Regions from separate parts of the Allocoprococcus similis genome, predicted to be linked through region 1. Evidence: riboswitches for the same ligand, from Rfam matches in the RefSeq annotation. Region 1 holds a riboswitch; each other region holds the start of a gene.

Region 1 (3,287 bases):
GATTTTCCAACCGACACTGCTGGATGAATATATCCATGTAGACGGCGACTGTTCCAAGGCAGAAAAAGTCACCCGGTCTATTCGCAGAGATATTTCTTCCAGAGCCTATCTGTATGTGTATTACGCATCCCTATCTGCAGAAGAGGATGCATTGCAGGCAATCTATAATTTTCTCAGAGTTGGATTTGCAATGGGAGCAGATGTACTTGAAAACTATACGAATCCACATGTGATGCGGATTATGGAGCTGTACCGTAATATTGGAAATGAAAGCCATCACTTCCGTGAGTTTGCCCGGTTCCAAAGTCTGGATGGACGTGTGTATGTCAGCCATCTGGAACCCAAAAGTGATGTGATCATGCTGGTTGGAAGACATTTCGCAGACCGTATGCCATCAGAGCATTGGATGATCGTTGACGATAACAGGAAGATGGCCTGTGTCCATCCAAAAGACGGAGAAAATTATCTTCGGTATCTGACGGATGAAGAGTTTGATGCACTTCGTAAAACAGAAGCGTATGAAGATGAATATACCGGGATGTGGAAGACATTTTTCCATACGATCGGAATCAAAGAACGGGAGAACTATGTCTGCCAGAGGAAGCTTTTTCCGATCTGGAAGAGGAAGCATGCTGTGGAATTTAAAGAATAATCGCAGGAATTAAAAAGACAGCAAAGTGTCATTGGTACTGGCTTTGATGGTTTTCTTTTCATCACAGATAGTTACCGTAATTTCAACAGTTTCCGAGACCGGAATGTCTGCAGGATAATAATTCAGAGAATCTGACAGAAAAACAGAAAGAAGTTCTAGGGATATGGAACAATCTGAGTACAAATGAGCAGGAAACAGTGATGTCAATGCTACGTGGACTTCGGAAGTAGGAGAACAGTTCGAGTATATTATCGGCTGTTCTTTTTTTGTTTTTGAACGTAAAAACGGTAATGTTTTTCTTGTGTACAGCAGAGCACTATAGTATAATAAATCCGGTTTTATTGCATAAGTTTAAAGGCTATAATAAGGAAAACGGCAAACCAGATGAAAGTCTGGGACGCAAAGCCAGAAGAGGCTAAAGTCAGAAAGTTTGACCAGGTCAGCCGGTTGCAACTGTTTCTATATCATATATGGAAAAGATGTGAAAGTGGAAGAGATCTCGATACCTTTTATACTATATCGATGAGTGATTCTAAAGAAATATAGTATGGATACGGGCATATTTGGGCAAGTATCCTTTTTATATGCCAAAATGGGTACGAAAACTGGCAGGGACAGGTTCTCTGTATACAGATAAAAGCAGGATGAAGAAGGCACAAGACGAAGCGAGGATTTTTATAAAATGGAAAATTATGAAGAAAAAATATATTCATTAGGTGAGACTGTAACGGGGCAGACACAGGTCATGTCACAGGTCGTACAGAAAACACTGGAAAATAATGGCGGGGTAGGTATAATGACAGGATCTTATGACCAAAACCTGTCTATTTTGTCTGTGAATAATCTGCTGTTGCATAGTACAGGATATACATTCGATACTTTCATGGAACAGACAAAAGGATCATTGAAAAACTTCTTTTATAATGAGAAAGATATAATGAATCGAGATCGTTTTTCGCAGCTTCACGGAGCAGGGGAAGCACAGATCCTTACTGCAGACGGTACAGTGAATAATGTACGGCTTTATAAAGAGGATGCGACAGATGAAGCGGGCAGACAGATCTGGGTTATGTCCGTACAGGTCAACTGGGATCATGTAAATTTGACACTGCTCAATGAGGCTATCTATTCCGGCTTCTGGTATTTTGACTGTGACGAAAACAGTGAGATTGTGAATGCAAACTGGAGTCATGAATTCCGAAAAATGCTTGGCTATCATGACACTCTGGACTTTCCGAATAAACTGGAATCCTGGTCAGATCTTCTGCATCCACAGGATAAAGAAAGAGTAATGGTGCAGCTTCAGGCGGCAATTAAAGATAAGACGAACCAGATAAAATACCAGGTAGAGTATCGTATGAGAATGAAGGATAATCAATACCAGTGGTTTCGGGCATCGGCAGAAGTAATACGCCGTCTGGATGGTTCTGCCAGCAGGATTGCCGGGATTTTTATTAACATTGATGCGGAGAAAAAAGAAATCATGCAGGCACAAAAATCTGCTGCTTTCCACCGGGCTTTTACGAAAGCAGATTTGTGCGAGTATTATGTGAATCTGGAAGCGAATACTTTTGATACCTTTAAGGTTGAACCGTCCCTGATGACCGTCTTTGAACAGAGTCATACGTGGGATGAATTGATTCGGCATTTTGTGGATTCCTATGTTGTGGAGACAGATAAGAAGGCGGTATCCTCTTTTTACGACCGTGGTTATATTGCAGAAAGGCTGAAGGGTCTGGAAACCGAATTAGCTTTAGAGTGCCGTATCACTCTGAATGGAGAAGAACGATGGGTCCGTAATGTGGTCATACGTGGCGAAATAGAGGATTCAGAATATGCCATGATTTTCTTGCGTGATATCACAGAGACAAAGGTAGAGAGCGCACGGCATCTGCAGATGGCAGCGGATAATGCTTCCATGGAGCAGCTGATTCAGAGTATTGTGCGTCTGGTTGACCGCTTTGTTGTCTGTGATCTCGAAAATGACAGATATGAATTCTACAATCTGAATGGACAGATGATATATAAACCTTTTGGATTTTATCATGATTTTCAGATGCAGGTTCTTGAAAAATATAAGACACTGGAACCATTGGAAGCTATAGATATCCTGATAGCCCCGGATAATATTCGGAAAAAACTGAAAAGTGAAAATGATATTTATAAGTTTGAGTATTGCAGCCTGGATGAAAAGACTTATAAAATCGCTTCTTATATTCCCCTGGAATGGAAGAATGGAAAGCTGGAAAGGGTATTGCTGGCATCCATGGATGTGACACAGGAAAAGAAAGCAGAGATTGAATCCCGTCAGGCACTGAAAGAAGCTTACCGGTCCGCAGAAAATGCAAATCGTGCGAAAACAGAATTCCTTTCCAATATCTCCCATGATATCCGGACACCAATGAATGCGATTGTGGGTCTGACGGCAATCGCAGGAGCAAATGTTGAGAGCAAGGACAGAGTCATTGAATGCCTCGGCAAGATCACAGAATCAAGCCGCCATCTGCTGGGGCTGATCAATGAAGTATTGGATATGGCACGTATTGAAAGTGGAAAAATGACACTGGCACAGGAGGATTTCAATCTGCCAGATCTGGTGGATAATCTTATAACACTCACAAAACCGGTGATTGAT
Region 2 (3,287 bases), on a different contig from region 1:
GGCAGTAATTCTCATCAAGCTCCATCTTTCCGCTCTCAATCCGGGCCATATCTAGTACATTATTTATGATTGACAGGAGAAGATTTCCTGACTGCTGCAGTTTTTCCAGATGTTCTAACGTTTCAGGCACGTCTTTTCCTTTCAGTTCATTCTCCATAAGCTGTGCATAGACCAGAATTACATTCATAGGTGTACGGATGTCATGTGACATATTGTTAAGAAAACGAGTCTTTGCGAGACTGGCATCCTCTGCTTTTTTCAGAGCAATCTCAAGTTTTTCATTTAGTTTTTTTGTATCATTTGCTGCAAGCTTTGCGACAGCTTCTGCTTTTCTTGCCTTTCGTAAAAGCATGAGGATAATAACAATGATGCTGAGTGCAGAGAATCCTGTGATGAGAAAAAAAGCAAGTACATTGTCTTTTACAAAGTCAGAAAATTTTACCTTATCTGCCGTACTGTCATAGATAGCAAGTGCACTTGTAAGCATGTCAGACGGCATGGTCTTTAAGGTTTTATTCAGTATTGATAAAAGGCTATCCTCTCCACCTCTTACTGCAAAGCATGCCTCCATTGTTTTTGTAAGTGGAACACTCTTGAAATTTCGACTGTTATCATATATCAACGCCTGGCTTGCTCCCATGAGGAAACAGTCTGCCTTTTCATTCAAGACCATATCTGCCGCATCATCAAGCGAATCACAATCTACCAGCTTCCATTGTGGATAACTGAAAGCAATATGCTGTTTTAAGGCTTCTTTTTCCTTTGGCACAGCTACTGTATACGTATTATGCTCATCAAAATTTTCTTCATCAGTTACCGCCATCAGACTGTAAGTCCAGGCTGTGTTTGTAAGTGCATATCCTTTTTCTTCTGCAAAACCGGGATTTCTGCCGACATAAAAAATCATGTCAATCTCACGCTCTTGTAATGCCTGAATCATTTCGTCATAATCATTGTATTCCTGTATATTAAATTCCAGTATCTGATTTCCCAGACAGTCTTTGGCATAGGATACATATTCTGCCAGCATTCCGGTAAGTTTTCCAGTTTCTTCGTCCAGGGAAAATACCGCCGGATCGTTGCTCAGAAATCCGATCCGGATGTTACCATGTTCTTCCACCCAGGACTTTTCTTCACCTGTAAGAACCTGACTATAATCAAGCGTAAAATACTTCTTATACAAATCTGCTTTGAAAAAGGGACTATCTTGATCTAGCTTGTGCATTGCCCAGTCCAGCTCCGCCTTGATATCGCTGCGCTCTTTATTTATTGCAAAATATATGCCTGATTTGCCAATCGTGGTAACAGATGATATTCCCTGTTCAGACCAGATGGATTCCTCCAGAGATACAAAAGCATCAATCTCATGATTCGCTAATTTCTTTTCAACATCATCATTATTATTCACATTTACATGCTCTGTATGTATGCCATTCTTATTTTCCCACTCTGTCAGCATAATCTCCGGTTCCGTATCCATGAGCACACCTACACGTTTCCCGTCCATAAATTTGAAATCAGACGTTCCAGTATCCATGTTTGACAAATCAGCATAAAGAATATATTTTTCTTCACCCATCGCTTCATCTGAAAAAAGCATCCTTTGTGCACGTTCATCGGTGTAAGAGATATCGCCCATGACATCAATCTCACCATTTTCAAGCTTATCGAAGCAGTTGGACCAGTCACATTTCACGTACTCAAATTCCCATCCGGTATAGCCTGCCAGAGCCTGCAGGAGTTCGTATCCATATCCACGTCTGACACCGTTTTCATCGATATAATCAAAGGTATCTTCAAAGGATCCGATACGGATGATCTGTGACTGTTTTTCATCATTTTTCTTTTCAGCGGCCCGGCAATGTACTGATAACACCATCCACATTCCTAAAGTCAAAAATATACACGCAAATAGTACGGCTGATTTTTTTCTACTTTTATCCATTGTTCTTTTCTCCTCAAATCACCAGGTTATTACACGTCACAAATCTAAAAAATGCACTGCCTTTCCAGACAATGCACCTTAAACATTGCAGCTGGCTGTCATTTTACAGACCCTATAGCTTTGCGTCTCAGCCTTTCGACTGATTTGCCGACGAATCTTTTTTTGGTATTATAAATATTTCATCATGATCGGAACAAGAATGTTCATATCAACAGGCTTTGCAACATGAGCATTCATTCCGACAGAAAGAACCTTTTGTGCATCTTCCGCGAAAGCATTGGCAGTCATCGCAATAATTGGGATCCTGGCTTTTTTCGTATCCTTCATCTTTCGGATAGCTAATGTAGCATCATATCCATTCATAACCGGCATCTGGATATCCATAAGGATCATCTTGTAATAATCAGCATCAGCCTTTTCAATCATATCAATACATGCAACACCATCATTGGCAGTCTCAACAATACATCCTTCTTCCGTCAATAATTCCGTTGCGATTTCAGTGTTGATCTCATTATCTTCGACCAGTAAGATCCGAACACCATTCAAACAATTCTTATTGCTCAAATTACTGTTTTTCTTCACCAGAGAATCGTCTTCTGACGCTTTTCTGCAAGGAATAGTTACTGTAAATGTGGAACCTTCACCCTGCTTACTTTTCACTTCTATTGTGCCATCCATGAGCTCTACAAGCTTTTTCGTAATGCCCATTCCGATGCCGCTGCCCTCAATATGACTGGATGTAGTGTTACGTTCTCTTTCAAAAGTTTCAAAAATACGCTTTTGGAATTCTTCAGACATACCAATTCCATTATCGGTAATGCTAATGATCATATTGCACCAGTCTTCTTTTTCACAGGATTTCTGTACAACATTACAGGATATAGCACCTCCTGTATTTGTATACTTTATTGCATTGCTTATAATATTGAGACAGACTTCTGACAGGTGCGGTGCATCCATATATACATACGGGTACATGATCTGTTCTGTCAGAGAAAGAGTCTGATTTTTACTTTCTGCCTGCTGTCGGAACATAATAATACAATTTTCAAAGCACTCATGGACATTCGAAACAGTGTATTCCATTTCAACCTTATTATTTTCAATTCTTGCAAGATCCAGAACATTGCCAAGCATCGACAAAAGTTCTTTTCCGCATATTTGAATATCTTCAATATATCTGCCAAGTTTATCTGTTTCCTGCAAATGTCTGGACGCCAGTTCTGCATAACCAATGATTGCATTCATAGGAGTTCTGATATCATGGGACATATTGAACAGAAATGATGATTTTGCTTTATTTGCACATTCTGCTTTTAATTTAGCTTCCCGCAATTCT
Region 3 (3,287 bases), on a different contig from region 1:
TCTCAAGCATCTCCTTGCCCCACTCTTCTGTAGCGGTACTCGGATGATCCGGTCCGATCCAGCCGCTGTCTGTTACATGCGGAGTATTGCGTATAATATCAACGTTAACTCCCTTGAACTCAACAGAACGGAAACCGGTTGTCTTCAGATTATCAGACAGGTGCTTAAACTGGAGTTCACCACCTATCTCACTCTTATCAACTAAAGACGGATCAATTCCAAGAATCGCAGCTGTTTCCTCACCACCGCCGTGGCCGCCTTTCCACGCCGGGTTCATATCCCATGCCATCAGCCACCAGTTAAGCATAGCCACCAGACAGCCCTTATCTTCGAATTCCATGCCAAGGCGTTCAATCATCTTGATGTTTCCGCCATGTCCGTTCAGAAAAACGAATTTTCTTGCGCCGTGACGATACAGACTCAGAAAAATCTGACGGCAAAACTGATAGAGTACCTCATTGTCAATATCAATTGTACCCGGATACGGAGCTAAACACTGGCAGGAACCATATGGAATGGTCGGAGCAATCAAAACATCACTCTTCTTCTCAATTTTCTCCAGCAAATGCTCCGGAATCAGTGTATCGGTTCCAAGTGGCATGTGACGGCCGTGACACTCAATACTTCCGATAGAAATAAGTACCATATCGTTTTTTTCAAAATATTCTTGAGCTTTCGGCCAAGTCAAATTTGTAAGTCTCATATTTTCTCTCCTTCCTACTAATAATTATTCTTCTCTGCTGAAAATCGGACTATTCGGAAACCAGACAGTCCGACATCCATCAATTACTGCGTTGCCTCCTATTCCCCTTTAGGATTTGCTTTTTTTATGACAATGCAGAATTTTTGAGATACTCTTGATAACCCAAGTATAGTCCAGGCAAATATGATTGTCAACAATTTCGACTTAATGTTAACAGCATAAAAAATGCTTTCGTTTTAGTTAACAATCTACTATAATTATAATAAGTTTTTTGCTAACGGACAAAAGACATCCGTGTAGTCGTTTCTACTAAACTAGTAAGGAAATGGAACATGCGAAAAATTGGCGGTATGTTCTACTACGAACCAAGCGCACCTATTGAAACCGGATACTTATTCTGAAAATTTATGAGGTAAATATGCAGAAACAACGAAAAACATCAAATACTATTACATCAGAAATTGTTCTTGAATCTCTGCGGGAGCAGATCATCAATGGGATCCTTCAGCCTCAGGAAAAACTGGTAGAGGCTGAAATTGCCAGGAAATTCGGACTCAGCCGAGGTCCTGTGCGCGAAGCGCTCCGACAGCTTGCTGTCGAAGGTTTAGTCGATTACTGTCCTAACAAAGGATGTACAGTCGCACTGCTTTCTCCACAAGACGCTTATGAAGTCTTTTTTCTGCGCGGCAGCCTTGAAAAACTGGCGATCCAGAAAAGCAACTGCCTCCTCAGTGACTATAGTCTCATGATAATGGAAGCCAGCATTGAAGAATTTCGAAAGGCTGTTCTCGAAGGTAATACTATGAAGGCTGTTCGTGCAGATGAGACATTCCACCTGCAGATCATTCGCTCTGCCCAGCTTAACCGATTGACTAAAATGTGGGAGTTGCTGAGTCCACTGAATGGTGCCATGTTCCTCTCGGTTCAGAATGCCAATCGCTTTGGACTGTTAAGCGGAGATGCTGAAACGCTTCAGAATGCCAAATGCTTAGAATCAAACACACCGGATCCAAATACCTCTTATAACGGAGGCACTGCAGTATGGACACACCAATGCCTGTTGGAGGCCATCCGGATTAACGATATCCAGGCAACCTGTGCTCTTCTGGACCAGCATTATGAAGAAACCGGCAGACGTGTATACAGACTTTCACTCATGAAAGAACAGGGTTTTTGATCTGTTTCATTAATAACAGATGTCAGAACTCTAAACTATCTGCATTCAAAAGGAAATACTTCATTCCCATGATGACAAATCCTTCATCATTTCTCCAAGGTTTCTTGCTGCCATTTAACAGGCCCTTTAGCTTTGCGTCTCAGACTTTCGTCTGATTTGCCATTTCACTTATTATTTTTTATTTGAAAACTAATTTTATTTTACGCCCATATTTCTTTGCATAGAAGAAAAAGCATTATCGCTTTAACGTAAAAAACTTGTTGTTTTTTTCGGAAAACTTATTCTGTCTTTCAACTTTTGTGATATAATGCTTCATTATAAAAAATCCCATGGATAAAATGAGGTGAACCAGGTGAAAAAGAAAACACTTGTGCCTCTTATCGGTTTTTTACTGGGCATATGCCTTGTTAGTTTAATTGTATACAAAACAGACACCCATGAAAAAGAGCAGAGACACATAACAGCACAATTAAATGTAGTCACCTATGGTGAACGCATAAAGAATGAAATTACAGCTGGAATTGAGATTACGGATGCTTTGAAGCAGATCTTAATAAGTGAAGATGGTGACATCTATCATTTTGAAACGATTGCCGGAAATCTTATATCTGATTCTATTGAAAGCATACAACTTGCTCCTAATGGTGTTGTAACCGATATTTATCCGGCTGCTGGAAATGAGGCAGGTAAGATTGATCTGATCCATGATAAAGACCGTGGAAAGATTTCCTGTTATGCTAGAGACAACCATACAATCATTACACAAGGTCCCTTCAAATTGAAACAGGGCGGATATGGAATTGCCGTCCGCAATCCAGTCTACCTGAAAGATAAAAATGATCAAGAGTATTTCTGGGGATTTACTATCGTTATCCTGCGTATTCCGGACATTTTTTCAGACTCGATCCATGCACTTTCAGATTTTGGATATGAATATAGAATTTTAAAAACAGTTACTCCCTGGAGTGACACTTATAAAGTGGTTTATCAGTCGGATGATCAAATAAACCATCCTGTTTCTTATACTTTTACAATAGGAGATGAAAACTGGAAAATTGAGGTAACACCTAAAAGTGGATGGAGAAATAGCACATTAATCATAATCACAAGCGGAATATTTGTTATAATAATCCTTCTTCTGACAGTTCTTACCAGAGTATGGTTAGTAGCAAAAGAACATAGGAACAAATATCAAATACTGGCACATACAGATTCTCTTACAGGTATTTATAACCGCTATGGATTTGATGAGTTAGCAGAAAAGATGATTTCTAAAAATCCTCAAACACATTTTGTGGCTGCACTCCTTGATATCGATGATTTCAAGTTTATCAATGATATCTATGGACATAGTTACGGAGACAGGGCATTAAAGAGTCTTGCAGACAGCATGAAGGCTTTTTTCCC

What was found. Region 1 has a riboswitch for cyclic di-GMP ahead of ACYQ5K_RS11900 (hybrid sensor histidine kinase/response regulator). Riboswitches for the same ligand answer to the same signal wherever they lie in the genome.
Region 2: another riboswitch for cyclic di-GMP. It lies ahead of ACYQ5K_RS05815 (transporter substrate-binding domain-containing protein); the one in region 1 lies ahead of ACYQ5K_RS11900 (hybrid sensor histidine kinase/response regulator).
Region 3: another riboswitch for cyclic di-GMP. It lies ahead of ACYQ5K_RS10190 (ATPase); the one in region 1 lies ahead of ACYQ5K_RS11900 (hybrid sensor histidine kinase/response regulator).

What each region holds. Positions count from the first base shown of each region.
Region 1 covers NZ_BAAHSG010000031.1:24,632-27,918, forward strand. Annotated here, with positions in the region: gene ACYQ5K_RS11895 (TIGR03915 family putative DNA repair protein) at 1-652, shown strand, start outside; cyclic di-GMP riboswitch class I at 1,017-1,107, shown strand; gene ACYQ5K_RS11900 (hybrid sensor histidine kinase/response regulator) at 1,335-3,287, shown strand, end outside.
Region 2 covers NZ_BAAHSG010000010.1:51,715-55,001, reverse strand. Annotated here, with positions in the region: gene ACYQ5K_RS05815 (transporter substrate-binding domain-containing protein) at 1-1,945, opposite strand, end outside; cyclic di-GMP riboswitch class I at 2,029-2,104, opposite strand; gene ACYQ5K_RS05810 (ATP-binding protein) at 2,114-3,287, opposite strand, start outside.
Region 3 covers NZ_BAAHSG010000019.1:43,362-46,648, reverse strand. Annotated here, with positions in the region: gene ACYQ5K_RS10200 (creatininase family protein) at 1-703, opposite strand, end outside; gene ACYQ5K_RS10195 (GntR family transcriptional regulator) at 1,122-1,880, shown strand; partial or broken gene ACYQ5K_RS10190 (ATPase) at 1,903-2,001, opposite strand; cyclic di-GMP riboswitch class I at 1,976-2,051, opposite strand; gene ACYQ5K_RS10185 (diguanylate cyclase domain-containing protein) at 2,233-3,287, shown strand, end outside.